DNA from 4 places in the Weizmannia sp. FSL W8-0401 genome. Region 4 is predicted to be linked to each of the others. Evidence: predicted binding sites of a transcription regulator. Region 4 holds the regulator's gene; each other region holds the start of a gene.
What was found. Region 4 encodes Rex, which represses fermentation and respiration genes when NADH is low (regulators of the CRP and FNR family bind a similar motif). Its sites were predicted from a motif close to TTGTGAAATATTTCACAA; they were not measured.
Positions count from the first base shown of each region.

Region 1: NSU00_RS07700 (DUF1641 domain-containing protein) is a predicted target of Rex. The motif match lies at 3,345-3,362, and genes of this name have one in related genera.
Region 2: pflB (formate C-acetyltransferase) is a predicted target of Rex. The motif match lies at 1,210-1,227, and genes of this name have one in related genera.
Region 3: NSU00_RS03120 (L-lactate dehydrogenase) is a predicted target of Rex. The motif match lies at 2,915-2,932, and genes of this name have one in related genera.

Region 1 is NZ_JBBPAG010000001.1:1,610,516-1,615,099, reverse strand. It holds gene rpiA (ribose-5-phosphate isomerase RpiA) at 1-197, shown strand, start outside; gene NSU00_RS07710 (DHH family phosphoesterase) at 250-1,437, shown strand; gene NSU00_RS07705 (NAD(P)/FAD-dependent oxidoreductase) at 1,595-2,776, opposite strand; gene NSU00_RS07700 (DUF1641 domain-containing protein) at 2,811-3,260, opposite strand; gene proB (glutamate 5-kinase) at 3,839-4,584, shown strand, end outside.
Region 2 is NZ_JBBPAG010000001.1:2,405,401-2,409,984, forward strand. It holds gene NSU00_RS11855 (formate/nitrite transporter family protein) at 1-316, opposite strand, end outside; gene NSU00_RS16080 (DUF2705 family protein) at 474-884, shown strand; gene pflB (formate C-acetyltransferase) at 1,285-3,549, shown strand; gene pflA (pyruvate formate-lyase-activating protein) at 3,640-4,377, shown strand.
Region 3 is NZ_JBBPAG010000001.1:670,917-675,500, forward strand. It holds gene ppc (phosphoenolpyruvate carboxylase) at 1-2,149, opposite strand, end outside; gene NSU00_RS03115 (hypothetical protein) at 2,494-2,784, shown strand; gene NSU00_RS03120 (L-lactate dehydrogenase) at 3,209-4,147, shown strand; gene NSU00_RS03125 (3D domain-containing protein) at 4,358-4,584, opposite strand, start outside.
Region 4 is NZ_JBBPAG010000001.1:2,980,754-2,985,337, forward strand. It holds gene groES (co-chaperone GroES) at 1-105, opposite strand, end outside; gene NSU00_RS14435 (CPBP family intramembrane glutamic endopeptidase) at 475-1,203, shown strand; gene NSU00_RS14440 (YdiK family protein) at 1,200-1,397, shown strand; gene tatC (twin-arginine translocase subunit TatC) at 1,435-2,199, opposite strand; gene NSU00_RS14450 (redox-sensing transcriptional repressor Rex) at 2,350-3,033, opposite strand; gene NSU00_RS14455 (ABC-F family ATP-binding cassette domain-containing protein) at 3,347-4,584, shown strand, end outside.

The DNA.
Region 1 (4,584 bases), 1.4 Mb from region 4:
TAACAGACGGCGGCCACTATATCGTGGATATCCGTCTCCAAACGCCTGATATCGGCGCGTTTGGAGCCTGGCTGGACAGCATAACAGGCGTTGTAGAGCACGGGCTTTTTCTCGGCATTTGCGATCTTGTTGTCATCGGGAAAGGAGGCAAGGTATATACCCGGAACCGGGCGGAGGCAAAGAACGTTACTTTGTGAAAAACATCCGTATGGGAGACCATACAGAAAATTGAATTTCGGAGGAAGATTGATGTATCGTTTATTAACGCATAATGACCTGGACGGGCTTGGCTGCGGGATTCTTGCCAGGCTTGCATTCGGCAAAGACATTGAAATCCAGTATAATTCCATATCCGGTTTAAATCCCCAGGTGGAAGCTTTTTTAAAAAAAGAACATAAAGAAGACATGCTGTGGATTACCGATTTATCGGTCAATGAAAAAAATGCGGAGCTCCTCGATGCCTATGCCGCACAGGGCGGAAAAGTGAAACTGATTGACCACCATAAAAGCGCGCTTCACTTAAATGAGCATGAATGGGCTTCTGTCCAGGTGGAGGAAGACGGCAAACAGACAAGCGCTACTTCTTTGTTTTACCGGTATCTGCAAGCGGAAGGAAAAATCAGCCCGACCGGCGCCATTGACGCGTTTGTCGAACTTGTCCGGCAAATGGATACATGGGAATGGGAACGCAACGGGAATATGCAGGCCAAAAAATTAAATGATCTTTTTTACCTGTATCCGATCGAAGAGTTTGAAGAGATTTTGCTACATAAACTTAGCGGCAGTGAAACTTTTTCATTTGATGATCTGGAAGAAAAGATCCTCGATCTGGAAGAGAAAAAAATCGAAAGGTATATCAATGGAAAGAAGCGGGAAGTCTACCAGGCCGTGATTGACGGTTATTATGCAGGTGTTATCCATGCCGAGTCGCACCATTCCGAATTGGGGAATGCCATTGCAAAAGAATACCCACATCTCGATTATATCGCCATTTGCATGGTCGGAAAGAAACGGATCAGTTTCAGGACGATTCATGACCATATTGACGTATCGGAAATTGCCAAAAAATACGACGGGGGCGGGCATAAAAAAGCATCGGGGGCTGTGCTGACGGAAGAGGCGTTCCGGCAGTTTGTCATCGAAACGTTTAAAACGGAACCGCTTAAACGCGATTTTGCCCATAACCAGTCCAATATCAAAGGGCAGGAAGCGGGATGTTTATACCAAAACCGCAGCGGGGAACCGATCTTAATTTATAAAGACGCCCAAAAAGGCTGGGAGATCGAAGCAAGAGGCTTAAAGCAGTCTCCTTCTTTTTCCGCCTTTGAAGAAGCGGAAAAATTTGTAAAGCGCCAGTTCCAGGCGTGGCTTGCCCACGATGATGCGTATTTGGAATATATGGACAAAAAGAAAAAAAGAAGCGAAAGCGGTTTGTAAAGCTGCCCGGGTGATGCCGGGCTTTTTTTTTCGTGCTGGGAGAGCCGGTTGCATGCAAATTTGCACGCAGGATGAAGCGCGTCCTGCACTTAGCAAGTTTGCCGGGGAAGAAAGGGGCTTAAAAAAGGCACATCCGCGTTTGGATGCGCCTTTTTCCTTAATATACAAGTGAGAACAACCCGTTGATATGGGCCAGGTAACGGATATTGCTTGCTTCCTTCATGGCGGAAGCCGGGAAGCCTTTTAATTGCGTTTGGTTTTCCCCGATAAACGCAATGGCATCTTTTCTGCCGAGGCTTGCAAGCGTACCGGAGTTGACCGGCTGGAATGTTTGCATTTTCCCGCCTTTTAAATAAGCATAAAGATTATAGCCGATCAATTCGCCCATTTGCCATGACATTTGTGCTGTTGGCGGATAAGGGCGTGCGCCTTCTGATGGGAAGACAACCGCGCTGTCGCCTGCAACAAACACATCCGGGTGGGAAGTGGATTGCAAATAGGCGTTTACCGTTGCACGCCCGCGGTTTACTTCAATCCCGGAATTTGCAACGACACGGTTTCCTTGCACGCCGCCCGTCCAGATAAGCGTCTTCGTTTCGATTTTCTGGCCGTCTTTTAATTCCACCACATTGTCCTGGAATTTCGTAACAGGGATGCCTGTGAAAAATTGCACGCCGCGCGCTTCCAAGCTCTTCGTTGCCCGTTCAATCAGATTTGGCGCGAAGTTCGGCAAAATGGAAGGCGCCGCTTCGACACAAATAAGCGAGATTTCGGAAGGGTCGATCGCAAATTTTTTCGACCACCCCGGAACCTTGTCCGCCAGCTCGCCAACCAGTTCAATCCCGGTCAGGCCGCCGCCGCCGACAACAAATGTGGCATCCGCTTTGTTTTTCGTTTTGGCATACTGCTCAAGGCAGGACTCGATATGGGCATGAATGCGTTTCGCATCGTCCACTGATTTTAACAGAAAGCTGTTTTCTTCAAGGCCCGGAATACCGAAGAAAGCTGTTTCGCTGCCGAGCGCCACAACGAGCACATCGTAATTCAGCTTAAAGCCGCTTCCAAGTGATACTTCTTTCGAATCAGGCGAGATTTTTGTGACTTCATCCACCTGAACGTCGACATCTTTGCCTTTAAACAGTTTTCTGAGCGGAAGCGACACCCGTTTTTCAGAAACGCCGCCCGCCGCCAGACGGTGCAGTTCCGTAATAATTTGATGGTCCGGCACACGGTTTACGACTGTGATCGCCGCATCGTCTTTTGACAAATATTCACGCGCTGATAACGCAGATAACAGGCCGCCGTAACCGGCCCCTAAAATGACAATTTTTTTACTCATATGGATCCCCCGTTTTCATTAGTTCTCATTCACCTTACTGCTGTTTGCTGCGTTCTTCCGCGACTGCAAGATAAGACTGCAGAAAACGGAACAGCTTCTGGGCTTGCGGATCTTTCAGCAATCTTAACAGGCCGAACAATCCGATCGTGTCTGTGGACGTCTCGGCACGGTCCTTTGCTTCAATCGCGGTTTGGGCAAGCCCCTTTGCTTTCTCGGCAACGGGATCCAGAAAACCTTGAAATCCGCCTTTAAAATCATTGATCAGCACTTTATCTGTCATTATGGATTGCGCAAAATCATAGGTTTTGTTTAAAATTGTGACCAGTTCGGCCATTTTCGGCAGGCTTTCAACCAACACCGTCAAAGATTGCTGGATTTCCGGATCCAATAATTGATCCAGCAAATCTTTCTGTGCGACTGCCGTTTCCGGGGTTACTTCTGGTTTTTCTTCAGGATTGCCTTTTTGAGCTGAAGTTTCTGCCATCTCCTATTTCTCCTTTTCTGATGGAATTCCCACACATATGTAGATACAAAAAATATACAGGTTCCCTGATTCCCTCCCTCCTGTTTGTGAATTTCCTCCCATAATTACGCATACTAAGATTCACAAAGAAAGGTGATGAAACCTCATATATGATTAGTATATCAAATTTTCACTGTATAGGAAGTAATTTTCTTTCCAATTTCGGGGAAAATCCGCATGCAAGCTTATTTTTTGTCCCGGCTTCTCGGGTTATGCATAGCAAAATATTTTGCTTGCATTTCTTCCGGTGCTGTTGTAAGATAATTAAAAATACTGAACGTGAACGAAGGAATAGTAGGCGGATTACCCCTGCGCAAGAGAGCGGCGCCCACAGGCTGAAAGGTGCTGCAGCAGGCGGCCTGCCAAACCTGCCTTCCGGGTCCCGGAAAACCGGGCGCAAAGCTTTGCGTTATCAAAAAAGAGCGGGGCGCAAGTGTGTCGCCCAAAAAAGGTGGTACCGCGAAAAGCAAGGCCTTTTCGTCCTTTTTACAGGGACGGGAAGGCCTTTTTGTTTACCCTTTTAGAAGGAGAGAAATGCCATGGAGAAAAACAGAGTCGTAGTAAAAATCGGAAGCAGTTCTTTAACAAATGACGCGGGGGAAATTGATGAACAGAAGTTTGCCGACCATATCGGCGCCCTTGCGGCATTGCGCAGAGCCGGGCATGAGGTGGTCGTCGTTTCATCCGGCGCTGTCGCGTGCGGGTTCCGGCTGCTCGGTTACCCGGCGCGGCCCGTCACGTTAAAAGGGAAGCAGGCTGCTGCTGCCATCGGCCAGAGTGTGCTCATCCAGCGGTACAGGGAAGCGCTTGGTGGTTACGGCTTAATACCGGCGCAAATTTTGTTAACCCGGAAAGACTTTTCCACAAAAGACCGGTACCATAACGCTTATTCAACGATAACAGAGCTTTTGCGCCGCGGCGTCATCCCGGTTATCAATGAAAATGATTCCGTATCGGTCTCAGAACTCACTTTCGGCGACAATGACATGCTGTCTGCGCTCGTCAGCGGGCTTGTCCACGCCGGGTACCTCATTATTTTAACGGATGTAAACGGGCTGTACAGTACAAATCCAAAATACGACCGTTGTGCACGGCGCATTGATTTTATCGATAACATCACGCCCGAGATGATGAAAATGGCTGGAGGCGCCGGTTCGAAAGCGGGAACCGGCGGCATGCTGTCAAAGTTGAAAGCCGCAAATACAGCGGTATCCCTCGGCGTCCGGGTGTTTATCGGTACGGGAAAAGGGCGCGGTAAACTCGTCAAGATACTCGAAGGAAAAGG
Region 2 (4,584 bases), 580 kb from region 4:
TTGTGAGCGCATCTTTCCAAGTTGTCGCTTTTTTTACCGTGCTCATCGTCATCATCATCGTATTGCCGGTAAATAGCTCGCCGCCGCCAAACATAATAAGCACGAGCGCTGCACCGAAAAATATGGAAGCCATAAAGGAAGTAACCGGAGACTTCGCATCAAAAAATGGCTCGGCAAGACGGTAACAAATAATAATGGCAAAACCGATAAACATACTTGCCAACACTGCTTTTGTCACATAACGAAGCAGGGATTCTTCCAGATATTTTTTCTTATTTAACGCCATTTGAACAACAGATTCAACGGCCTCGTACATAAACACCATCTCCAACTGAAAAATGTTAAATTGTGAAAAACATCACAAACAACTGCCTTTCTATCATATCCCCTTTTTCCCTGTTTGTGTTTGTATATATTTTGAACGTTTATGAAGCGATTACACAGGAAGGGGCTTTTGACAGCTATCATTACTGGTGTTCATTGGCTGCCAGTGCCTTATCAATTTGATCAGGGTTTTTTGGGGGCAAGTGAATGTAAATAATGGAATGGGAATATTGCTATTCAGTTATTTTTTGATGATCTATGTTATCATCAGCCTCCAGTCTCTTTTGAAAATGTTTTTAAATTCCCGCATTGCGTTTCTGATCGTCAATATTTATATCGTTTTTTCCTGCATTTCAATTAGTGAAAAAGGGCTGCCAAAGTATATTTATTATTTATCCCTTAGTAATTACGGAATGGGTTTCAAACAAAATTTAGGCAAAGTGAATAGCTTATATACAGACGATTTAAATATTCATTACAGTATATTTATTTTACTCGTTTTAGAAGTTGCCATTCTAATTGCATCAGCGCTTAAAGTTAAAAAAATGGATGTCATATAGGGGGGAATACCATGATCCAGCTTATAAATGTAAGCAAAAAATTCAAGCTTACACGAAAAATATACCGCAACCGTTTTCATCTGGCTGTGTCGATTTTGTGAAATATTGAGCATGTTACCAAATCACAAACTCTCCTCAAGAAAAATAATCATATGAAAAACTGATCAATTTGTGTTATAACACGCTTTCATCGCATTTTTCTATTATATATATACGGCCAAATGTTTTGAACATTCTTTGACAACTGCATTTTCCGGCCCTAAAATGTGAACGCTATCACTATCTTTTTAAAATCGCCCGTGCTAAAATGAAAGCGTAATAAGAAATGTTCACTATTTAACAAACAAACATCCAATTCTGAAGGCAGCTCATTAATAGGCTTAAAGGAGGCCAATTTAAAATGACTGAACAATTGCTGACAAAAGCACCGCTCTCCAAAAAACAATGGGAAGGCTTTAAAGGAGGAAACTGGCAAAAAGAAATCGACGTAAGGGACTTTATTTTGAAAAATGTAACCCCTTACGAAGGCGATGAAAGCTTCCTTGCCGGTCCGACTGAAGCCACTTTAAAATTATGGGACCAGGTCATGGAACTGTCGAAACAGGAACGCGAAAAAGGTGGCGTCCTGGATATGGATACGAAAATTGTATCCACCATTACATCGCATGGCCCGGGGTATTTAAACAAAGAACTTGAAAAAATTGTCGGTTTCCAAACCGATAAACCGTTCAAACGTTCGATGATGCCGTTTGGCGGAATCCGGATGGCAGAAAGCGCCTTAAAATCTTACGGATATGAAATTGATCCGGAAATCAAACATATTTTTACAGAATGGCGGAAAACCCATAACCAGGGTGTATTCGATGCCTACACGCCGGAAATCAAAGCTGCACGGCATGCCGGCATTGTAACCGGCCTTCCGGATGCTTACGGTCGCGGCCGCATTATCGGCGACTACCGGCGCGTTGCACTTTACGGGGTAGATTATTTAATTGAACAAAAGAAAAAAGATCTTGACTTAATCGGCTGCGGCTTGATGACAGAAGAAGTCATCCGCGAACGCGAAGAACATTCGGAACAAATCCGCGCATTGCAGGAATTGAAACAAATGGCACAAAGCTACGGATTCGATATTTCCGAACCGGCTTCAAACGCACGAGAAGCTTTCCAATGGCTGTATTTCGCGTATCTGGCTGCCATTAAGGAACAAAACGGCGCGGCCATGAGCCTTGGGCGCACATCCTCTTTCCTTGACATTTATATTGAAAGAGATTTGAAAAACGGCGTCTTGACTGAACGGGAAGCACAAGAACTCGTCGACCACTTTGTCATGAAACTCCGCCTCGTCAAATTTGCACGGACGGAAGAATATAATGAACTGTTCAGCGGCGACCCGACATGGGTAACAGAATCGATCGGCGGTATGGCTTTGGACGGCCGTACGCTCGTTACGAAAAACTCGTTCCGCTTCCTGAACACGCTCGACAACCTCGGCCCTGCGCCGGAACCGAACCTGACCGTGCTCTGGTCGACGAAACTGCCGGATAAATGGAAACAATATTGCGCGAAAATGTCGATCAAGACGAGCGCCATCCAGTACGAAAACGACGACTTAATGCGTGAAGAATACGGCGATGATTACGGCATTGCCTGCTGTGTATCGGCGATGCGGATCGGCAAACAAATGCAATTCTTCGGCGCCCGTGCCAACCTGGCAAAAGCTTTGCTGTATGCGATTAACGGCGGCGTTGATGAACGGTATAAAATGCAAGTCGCACCTCCGTTCCAGCCGATCACATCGGAATATCTCAATTACGATGAAGTCATGGAAAAATACGACCGGATGCTTGACTGGCTTGCAGGCGTTTATATCAATGCTTTGAACATCATCCATTATATGCATGACAAATACAGCTACGAACGGCTTGAAATGGCATTGCATGATCGCAATGTACTGCGCACGATGGCTTGCGGCGTTGCCGGCTTGTCTGTTGCGGCCGACTCTCTAAGCGCTATCAAATACGCGAAAGTAAAAGTCATCCGTGACGAAGACGGCCTTGCCATTGACTATGAAGTCGAAGGCGATTACCCGAAATACGGCAACAACGATGACCGTGTCGACCAAATTGCCGTCAATCTCGTCAAATCGTTTATGCAAAAACTGCAAAAATATCCGACTTACCGGAACGCTGTCCATACTTCTTCGATCTTGACGATTACATCGAATGTTGTATACGGCAAGAAAACAGGAAGCACTCCGGACGGCCGGAAAGCAGGCGAACCGTTCGCACCTGGTGCAAACCCGATGCATGGCCGCGATTCGCACGGCGCAGTCGCATCGTTGACATCTGTTGCGAAACTGCCTTATAAATATTCGCTTGACGGCATTTCCAACACTTTCTCGATTGTCCCGGAAGCGCTCGGACACGAAGAAGAAACGCAGGTCTCCAACCTGGACGGCATGCTGGATGGCTATATGGCGAAAAAAGCGCACCACTTAAACGTCAACGTCCTGCATCGCGAAACATTGCTGGATGCGATGGATCATCCGGAAAAATATCCGCAATTGACGATCCGTGTATCGGGATATGCGGTAAACTTCATCAAATTGACAAGGGAACAACAGCTTGAAGTCATTAACCGGACGTTCCATGAAATGATGTAAACTGATTCGGGCGGCATGCGCCTGCATGCCCCCTCCCCCCCTATTTAACACTTAACTTATGGGGAATCTATATAGAAGGATTTGATTGAGATGAACATGACAACGCGCATTCATTCCACTGAATCATTTGGCACGGTCGATGGGCCCGGCATCCGCTATGTCGTATTTACGCAAGGCTGCCCGCTGCGCTGCAAATTTTGCCATAACCCGGATACGTGGAAAATCAATGAAGGCAATGAAATGAGCGTCGAAGAGATTATGAGCGATGTGCGCGATTACCTGCCTTTTATTGAAGCTTCCCACGGCGGCATTACAGTGAGCGGCGGCGAACCGCTTTTGCACCTCGATTTTCTGATCGAATTGTTTAAAGCGTGCAAAGAAATTGGCGTCCATACTGCCATTGACACAGCAGGCGGATGTTTCTCGCGCAGTTCCCGGTTTATGGAAAAACTGGATGAATTGATGAAATATACAAATCTTGTATTATTGGACATCAAGCATATTGACCCGGAAAAGCATAAATGGCTCACCGGCATGTCAAATGAGCATATTCTCGATTTCGCCGGGTATCTCGCTGACAAGCATATTCCAGTCTGGATCCGCCATGTGCTCGTTCCCGGCGTCGATTCTGAAGAAGATTTGCAAAAAACATCTGATTTTATCCATTCGCTGCCAAACGTCGAAAAAATCGAAATCCTTCCGTACCATAAGTTAGGCGTCTACAAATACGAGGCGCTCGGCATCGACTATCCCCTCAAAGGTGTCGAACCGCCGACAAAAGAACAAGTTGCACATGCAGAACAGATTTTGAAAAGGGAATTGCAGTAAAAAAGTGCCGGCTGCCCGCCGGCGCTTTTTTTATTCTTCCTAAAGAACGATACAACGTTCAGAAAGCGTGGAAAAGTGTTCGCCTTCTGTCTATCCTAAAAAATTGCCCGAATTTTTCATCCTTCTGCTGGTGCTGCATGCATGCGGCAAGATAGCGGCAAAAATATCCGGCGCCTTCCTTCGCTTTAAGCACGCCTGCGCTAAGCT
Region 3 (4,584 bases), 2.3 Mb from region 4:
GGGAGCCGATGTTGAGTTCACCGATCTCATTTAAAGGCGTTGCCTGTTTGAAATAAGACAGGAAGTCAGGGTCGCGGAAGACGAGTTCCTGATATTTTTCAAGCGCATATTCGGAAATTTTATCCATTGCCCTGACAGCTTCTTCGTTTGGCGTTTTGCCATTTTTCTCGTTCTGTTTTTGTTCTGTGATGGCACACATCATCGTGGATGTCGCCTGCTCAAGGCTCCGGTAGGCAATGTCGCGCAGCAAATAGCGCGATGACAGCACTTCGCCCTGCTCGGTGATTTTCACGCCGTCGCCAAGTGTAACCGGCGGCTGGGACAAAAGGCTTGAATAAAGCGGGCCGCCGCCGCGTCCGAGTGAACCGCCGCGCCCGTGGAAAAACTTCAGCTTAATGCCGTATTTGGCACCCATTTCGTGGATCTCTTTCTGTGCTTTGTACAGCTGCCAGTTCGCCGTCATCGTGCCGCCGTCTTTGCTGCCGTCGGAATAGCCGAGCATGACTTCCTGCAGATTGCCGCGCACCTTTAAATGGTTGCGGTAAATGGGCATTTGGAAAAGGGTTTCGAGCATTTTCGCGCCGTTCCGCAAGTCTTCGATCGTTTCAAGAAGCGGGGCGATATGGATCTCACTTAAAATTTCGCCGTTCGGGTAGACGCGGTACAGGCCGGCTTCTTTTGCGAGCACGAGCACTTCCAGCACGTCGCTGACCGAATGTGCCATGCTGATCAAATACACCTGGATGGACCGTTCGCCGAATGTTTGGTGGGCGCGTTTGATCATCCGGAATGTGTTGATGACTTCCTGCGTTTCCGGCGTAAACGTATCATAGATTGAAATCATCGGCCGCGGGTCGTTTAAAGCCTTCAGGAGCACCGCGACTTTTTCATTTTCGGGCAGATTTTTATAGTCTTTCGCGATATTGACGTTATAAAGCACCTCGGCAAGTGCCGATTCATGTTCGCCGCTATGGTTGCGGATATCGAGTGATGCTAGGTGGAACCCGAACAATTCGACCTGGCGGATAACTTTGCGGAGCAATTTAATCGGATGCCCGGCCGGATGGTGCTGGTTCACGCTGTCCCGGATCATATACAGATCGGCAAGGAGCTCCTCTGCGGATTGGTAGCCGCCATTGCTTTTTCCCACACATTCCAGTTTATGGATCATAATCGCCAGCTTTCTGCGGTAAATTTCATCTTTTGTCGGCCATAATTTTGCAGCTGGCATTGTATTTTCTTCGCTTTCCACAGACGCAAGCAGGGTATGGCTGGCGCTTATTTTTTTGGCAGAATGGCTGAGCAGCTCCCGGAGTGTGGTAAGCGACTTTTTATATTTTTCCAATACGAGTTCACGCTGCATCTCGAGCGTTTTCCAGGTGATGTCCGCGGTCACGTTCGGGTTCCCGTCCCGGTCGCCGCCGATCCACGATCCGAAATGAAGATAAGAAGGGACTTTAAAACGCTGTCCGTACGATTCGTACAGATAGTCTTCTAGGTCTTCGTGTATGCGCGGCAGCACGTCGAACAGGACATTGTCGAAATAATAAAGCCCGTTTTTCACCTCGTCGAGAACGGACGGTTTCTTCTCGCGGATTTCGGAACTTTGCCATAAAATGGTAATCTCATTCAAAATCGTTTCTTCAATAACTTTTTTCTCATAACGGGTGCTTGTAAATTCGAGCGTTTTTAAAAGGTCTGCAATGCGTTTATGGATTTGCAGAATGGTCCGCCTCGTTGCTTCTGTCGGGTGTGCCGTTATAATCAGCTCAAGCGATAAACTGTTCAGCAGTTCTGCAACCATTTCAGCCGGCACTTTTTCTTTCCGCAGCGTTTCGATGCCATCTTCAAGTGAACGCGGTTGGACCTGGTCTGTATCTTCCGACTGGTACTCCCGCCGGCGCTTAATTCTGAAATTTTGCTCGGTAATATTAAATAATTGCAGATAGGTAGAGAAAGCGCGGATGACTTCCTGCCGTTCTGGCGGATTCAGGTCTGTAATTTCTTTTTTTAATTGAAGGTAGAAAGCCTCATCGCCGGTTTCCCTCGCTTTTTGTGCCAGGGAGCGAATATTTTGGATTGTTTTGAGCAATGCTTCGCCGCCTTCAAATAGGATCACTTTATCCAGCAGCCCGGCGAGAAAATCCATGTCTGCCTGCAGGGCCATCCGGTGGGCTTTCTTTTCATCAATTTGATGCAAGGATAATCGCTCCTTTCATTTGGTCAGAAAAATGCACAAAGAAAATGATACTTATTATTATACTTGTAAAATGAAAAAAGTCTAATACTTTATAAAATTAAAAACCAGTAAAGGAACATTTCCCGCATAAAGGGATAAATTAAGGATAAAACGCGAACAATTAAAAGTCAACTGCGAATATCATTCGTGTTTTTACATGGCAAGTACCGAGAATGGAAAGAAAAGAATTGGCATTGAAACCGGTCTCTTCTTCTTTGATAATAAATGAAAGCAGCCGGTATGGAGAGAAAAAAGTGCACTTATATGAAGTTGATTTTATGGTCGGCTTTATTTTGCCCGTCGTACTGGCTGTCCACACGATGTTCATTTTTGATGCACAATTGAATGGCTGTACAGTTGCGTTTTTGTCGATGTCTGGCGGGCACGCCTCCATGCATGTGAAGCAGATTCTTTTAAGCGGGCAGCACCCGCTTTTTTGGAGGGCAGGCATTCAGGAGCAAAAATGGCAGAGATCATTTGGGCGGGATCAGCCATTTATTCCTCCGCCCGGGGAACTTTGTGAAAATCAGCACAAGAATGAATAACGCTTACATATCTGGCTCTTTCAAATAAAGCCATTTGTGAAAAATGTAAACGGATAATTTTGAAAAACCGTCATTTTCCTTTAAAACCGGGCATTTGGGCAAGCAAATTTTCAAATTTTCGCCATAAAATATGTGAATCTAATCACAAAAATAGTGGTATACTTACCCATGTGGAATGAAGGAAAATGAACGGAACGATCCATTTCAGCCATAAAAGGGCATGCCGTCCATCTTTTTCACAAACCGCACGGCAGCATTTGCTGCAAAAGTTTAATCGTCCTGCTTTAAAGGAAAAGCAGTATGGAATCCATTAGGAGTTGGCACAATATCCATAGACTGGATAGGGGCTCGCCATGCCGGGCTTGCAAAACTGCTTTCATACAGTGGAAATATTTTTTACTTTTGATGGGGAGGAAGATTATACATGAAAAAAGTCAATCGTATTGCAGTGGTTGGAACGGGTGCAGTTGGTACAAGTTACTGCTACGCCATGATTAATCAGGGTGTTGCAGAAGAGCTTGTTTTAATCGATATTAACGAAGCAAAAGCAGAAGGGGAAGCCATGGACCTGAACCACGGCCTGCCATTTGCGCCTACGCCGACCCGCGTTTGGAAAGGCGATTATTCCGATTGCGGCACTGCCGATCTCGTTGTCATTACGGCAGGTTCCCCGCAAAAACCGGGCGAAACAAGGCTTGATCTTGTTTCCAAAAACGCAAAAATTTTTAAAGGCATGATTAAGAGCATCATGGACAGCGGCTTTAACGGGATTTTTCTTGTTGCCAGCAACCCGGTTGACATTTTGACATATGTAACTTGGAAAGAGTCCGGCCTGCCGAAAGAACATGTTATCGGTTCGGGCACAGTGCTTGACTCCGCGCGTCTCCGCAACTCTTTGAGCGCCCAATTTGGAATTGACCCGCGCAATGTGCATGCTGCGATTATCGGCGAACACGGCGATACGGAACTTCCGGTATGGAGCCATACAAATATCGGTTACGATACGATTGAAAGCTATCTACAAAAAGGAATTATTGACGAAAAGACGTTAGATGACATTTTTGTCAATACGAGAGATGCGGCTTATCATATTATTGAACGAAAAGGGGCCACATTTTACGGCATCGGGATGTCCCTGACCCGGATTACAAGGGCAATCCTGAACAATGAAAACAGCGTATTGACGGTCTCTGCATTTCTTGAAGGCCAATACGGAAACAGCGATGTGTACATTGGCGTTCCGGCCATCATCAATCGCCAGGGCATCCGTGAAGTGGTTGAAATCAAACTGAACGAAAAAGAACAGGAACAGTTCAATCATTCTGTAAAAGTGCTAAAAGAAACAATGGCACCGATATTGTAAGCATTTGTGCCGGCCGGGCTTTATGGGAGGCCCGGCTTTTTCTTTGAAAAAAATCCCGACGCCTGCTTAAGGCGGACTGCCGAAAAAAGTGCCCATGCTTGCCCCGCTTTCCGGGAAAAGCATGGGCCTGTTTTTTACCGGGGTTAGGAGCGGGCCTGCCATAGGCGGATATAGAAAAGCAGCCTTGAATCGATTCAAGGCTGCTTTTTCTTAATTCAATATGATCACTTTGACCGTACGGCGCCCCCATGCGATGGAAGCTTTTTTGTTCGGCATCAGGACATCGATGATATGGCCCTTAATGGCACCGCCGGTATCGGCTGCGATGGCAACCCCGTATCCTTCAACCCAGACTTTGCTGCCGAGCGGAATGACCGACGGATCGACAGCGATCAATTTCATGTTCGGGTTTTTCTTAATGTTATATCCCAAAGCGG
Region 4 (4,584 bases):
CTGCGGCTTTTCTTTTGCCGTGTCAGGCAGGACAATACCGCTTGCTGTTTTTTCTTCCGATTCAACTAATTCAATGACAACGCGATCACCCAGTGGTTTTAACACGTGAAACAACCTCCTTAATTCGTATTATGTAAAATTTTGGCCAATATTAGCACTCACATAAGTTGAGTGCTAACACATTTATTATAATAAATAATTCCTTGCTTTTTTGCAAGTCTTCTCATCCAACTTTTTTTATTTTTTTCGGGTCCTGCACTCTTTAAAGAGCCCTGTCAAAGGATGCCGGTTGCGCGCCTCCGTTTCAGCCGCTTGCCCCTTTATAAGTATGCTTGATCACCATCCGGATATGCAACTGAAAAGACTGGCCCGGCGCACGGCATTTGAACCCCGCCCGGTTCAATAGTACAATGAACATATTGGACGAATTTGCGATCCTTTAAACTTTGAACTGGCAAGAAAGGAAAAGAGCGCGTGAAAAAAGAGTATGTGTATATTCTCGTGACGTACATCCTTATGCTGCTGTCCGGCGCCATCGGGTATCCGTTGCTCTACTATGCCGGGGTGAACGTTTTCCACGAACCGGCAGACAGCATGCGGACATTGACGCCCCCGCTTTGGACCGTCATCAGCTTTATCATCGGGCTGATCATCGTCCTGTATCTTTTAAGAAAAGCCGCAAAGAAAGAAACAGACCGGGCCGAACCGCTTCCGGCCGCACCATCCGCCATATGGGCAATAAGCGGCGTCTTTCTTTGTTTCTTTGCCCAGACTGCAGCCGCTATCATTGAATCATTGTTCGGTGCCCCGGCTGCCTCCAACAATACGCAGCAAATCATGGCGCTGATTGAAAGATTTCCGCTTGTCATCCTCATCAGCTCGATCGCCGGGCCGATTCTCGAGGAAATCGTCTTTCGGAAAATCATTTTCGGCACGCTGCGCAGGCGCTTTTCTTTTCTTTTGTCCGGTATTGTCAGCTCGGTTATTTTTGGGCTCGCGCATACCGAACCGAGCCACTTGTTTTTATATTCCCTTTTAGGGCTGACGCTCGCTTATTTATATGAGAAAACAAACCGGATCACCGTTTCCATGTTTGCGCATGTTTCCATGAACACAATTGTGGTCGTTAGGCTGCTTTTGCACCCGTCCGTTCTGCAGACATCCGTACATGAAATTTACAGCTCAATTGGAGGACTTCTATGATGAGACCACTTTTTTCAGGAATTGTAAACTGCCTGCTCGGGGCCTTGTTCACTTATTTTGCCATTCAGCAGGTACAAGTGGGCGGCTGGGGCTTTTTTTCTTATTTACTGCTGTTGATTGCAACATTGGATCTGGGTTCCGGAATCAGGCTGATCTTTCTCCATTTCAAGCTGAAAAACTCAGTGAAAAAATAAAAGCCGTTTTTCCGGTTCCGTCCGGAAAACGGCTTTCTTATTCAGAAGGAATCGTCTGTTCATCCATTGGCATTTCTTTTGCCGCTTTTTGGGCATTGCGGTACGCCATTTTCGAAATCAGCGTGCTCGCTTCATACAGCAAAACGAGCGGGACAAAGGTAATCAGCTGCGAAAACACGTCCGGCGGGGTAATGATGCCGGCTGCTGCAATCAGAGCAAGATACGCATATTTTCTTGCCTTTTTCAACAGCCTCGGCGTAATGATGCCAAGCTGGGTCAGAAACAGGACCACGACCGGCATTTGGAACACAAAGCCAAACGGAAGCGTGATTTCCAGCAGAAACTGAATATATTCCCTGATCCCGATCACCGCACGAATGCCCATTTCATTTGACAAGCCCATCATAAACTTCACCATCAGCGGACAAAGCACGAAATAGGAAAAAGAAACGCCGGCTATAAAAAGCAGGATGGAAACAGGAATGTAACTTAATGTCAGTTTCTTTTCTTTCTCATACAGCCCCGGGCTTATAAACGCCCAAAGCTGGTACAAAATCACCGGCAGGGTCAACAGGCATGCGATCACAACCGAAACTTCCATAAAAACCTTAATGGGATCGGTTACCCTGAAGGCATTCATCGTGAACATGCCGGCATTTTCGGCGTGCTGCAAATAACGTATAACAGGCTTTGCGGTAAAAAAGCCAACAACCAGGGCGAACAGAAAGAAAATGAGAACGGTGATTAACCGCTTTCTCAATTCCTGGATATGTCCGGTAACCGGCATTTTTTTCGCATTCATCGCCGTTCTCCTTTAAGTGCCGGCGTGGAATCCGCCCTTTTCCCTTTGCACGCCAGAGCCAAACCCGGCCATTTCCATTTGCGCCTGCATTCCGTTTTCAAACGGGCCACCCCCTGTACCCATTATGATAACGGAAAAAAAGCTTTTTGGCTATGGCTTCGCAACCGGCTCTTTTGTTTCTTTCAAATTTTCTTCATCATTTGAATAATGTTTTAAAAAGTAGATCAGTGCCTGCAGTTCCACGGCCAGGTCAATATGATGGACACGGATATCCGGCGGCACGTTCAGCCGGGCAGGCGTAAAGTTTAAAACGCCTTTTACATTCGTACTGGCAAGCTCGTCTGTCACCGCCTGCGCACTGGAAGCGGGGACCGTTAGAATCACGACCGTTACATCTTCCGCGCAAAGCCGTTCTCTTAATTCGTCCATGCTGTAAACAGGCACATTGCCAACATGGCTCCCCACCTTCCCGGGGTCATTGTCAAATGCCATAACAATCCGCGCGCTGTTATTCTTCGAAAAATTGTAATTCAAAAGGGCTGTACCGAGGTTCCCCACGCCAATCAGCGCTACATTTGTGATCTCATCCTGGTTCAGCGTCTTGCCGAAGAAAGACAATAAATATTTTACATTATAACCATAACCTTTTTTCCCAAGTGCCCCGAAGTAGGAAAAATCCCTGCGTATCGTGGCGGAGTCGACTTTCACCGCTTCACTCAGTTCCGCCGATGATACCCTTTGCTTGCCGAGTGTATATAAATTTCTCAGGTACCGGTAATATAATGGAAGCCGTTTTGCGGTGGCTTGCGGTATTTTTACTGATTCATCCTTCATGTGAAATCCCCCAAGTTGAAAGCTTAAATTTTTCGTGCTGCTGGTTCCAATCGTGCGTCCATTCCGGAATGGCAGCGCTGCCATTCCTCATTATAATATTACTCCTATCTGAACAAAGAAAAAATATGTTTTAAAAAATGCCTGCATGTGTCTTTTTCTCTCTCCAACTATGTTAAATATATCACAAATGAGCATTTTTTTCATGGGTTTTTACGGATTTATGTGAAAAGTTTTTTGACAAATTTCGATCACGCCGGTTGAGTTGCAGTTCGCCTTCCTGTACACTTACAATGATATAGAGGTGAACATAACGATGATGTTGCTGCAAGTTCAACAAGTCACAAAATATTATGGCGCTGAACTTATTTTATCGGATATAAAATTAGAAATCCAAACAAAAGACCGGATCGCTTTGGTCGGGAGAAACGGGGCCGGAAAATCGACCCTGCTGAAAATCATTGCCGGCCAGCTTTCTTATGACGAAGGTTCCATCATTGTGCCGAATGGTGTCGAAATCGGTTATCTTGCCCAAAATGCCGGGCTCGAATCAGATTTGTCCATTTGGGACGAAATGATGTCGGTTTTTAAAGATTTGCTGGATATGGAAAAACAGCTCCGCGAATATGAACAAAAAATGGCCGACCCCGCGATTTATAACCGCCGGGCGGAGTATGAAAAAGTGCTGCACGCTTATGATACTTTGCAGACACGCTTTAAAGATGGAGGCGGATATCAGATCGAAGCGGATATCCGGTCCGTTCTGCATGGCTTCCGTTTTGACCAGTACGACTACAGCACCCCGATCCGGACGTTAAGCGGCGGGCAAAAAACACGCCTTGCATTGGCGAAGTTGCTGCTCACAAAGCCGGATATCTTAATTTTGGATGAACCGACAAACCATCTCGATATCGAAACGCTCACCTGGCTGGAGCAGTATTTACAAGGATATGAAGGCGCCATTCTGATCGTGTCCCACGACCGTTATTTTCTGGATAAAGTCGTCAACCAGGTCTATGAAATCTCAAGGCATTCCATCAAAAAATACCACGGCAACTACAGCCGGTACCTGGAACAAAAGGCCGCCCAGTACGAACGGGAAGTCAAGCAATATGAAAAGCAGCAGGAAGAAGTTGCGAAATTGCAAGCATTCATCCAGAAAAACATTGCCCGGGCCACCACGACAAAGCGGGCACAAAGCCGGCGGAAACAGCTGGAAAAAATGGAATTGATGGACAAGCCGCTTGGCGATGAAAAATCCGCCCGGTTTTCGTTTGAAATTGCCAAACAAAGCGGGAACGAAGTCCTTCATGTCCGGGATGCTGCCATCGGCTACGGTGGGGAGCCGGTTGCCAAAAACATCCATCTTTCAGTTAAAAAACAAGACAGCGTTGCCCTTGTCGGCCCGAACGGCATCGGCAAATCAACGCTTTTGAAGTCGATTATACGGAGAATCCCGCTGATATCCGGCACGATCGAATACGGCTCAGGCGTTATGACCGGCTATTACGATCAAGAACTGGCCGACCTATCTTCCAATAAAACGGTCCTCCG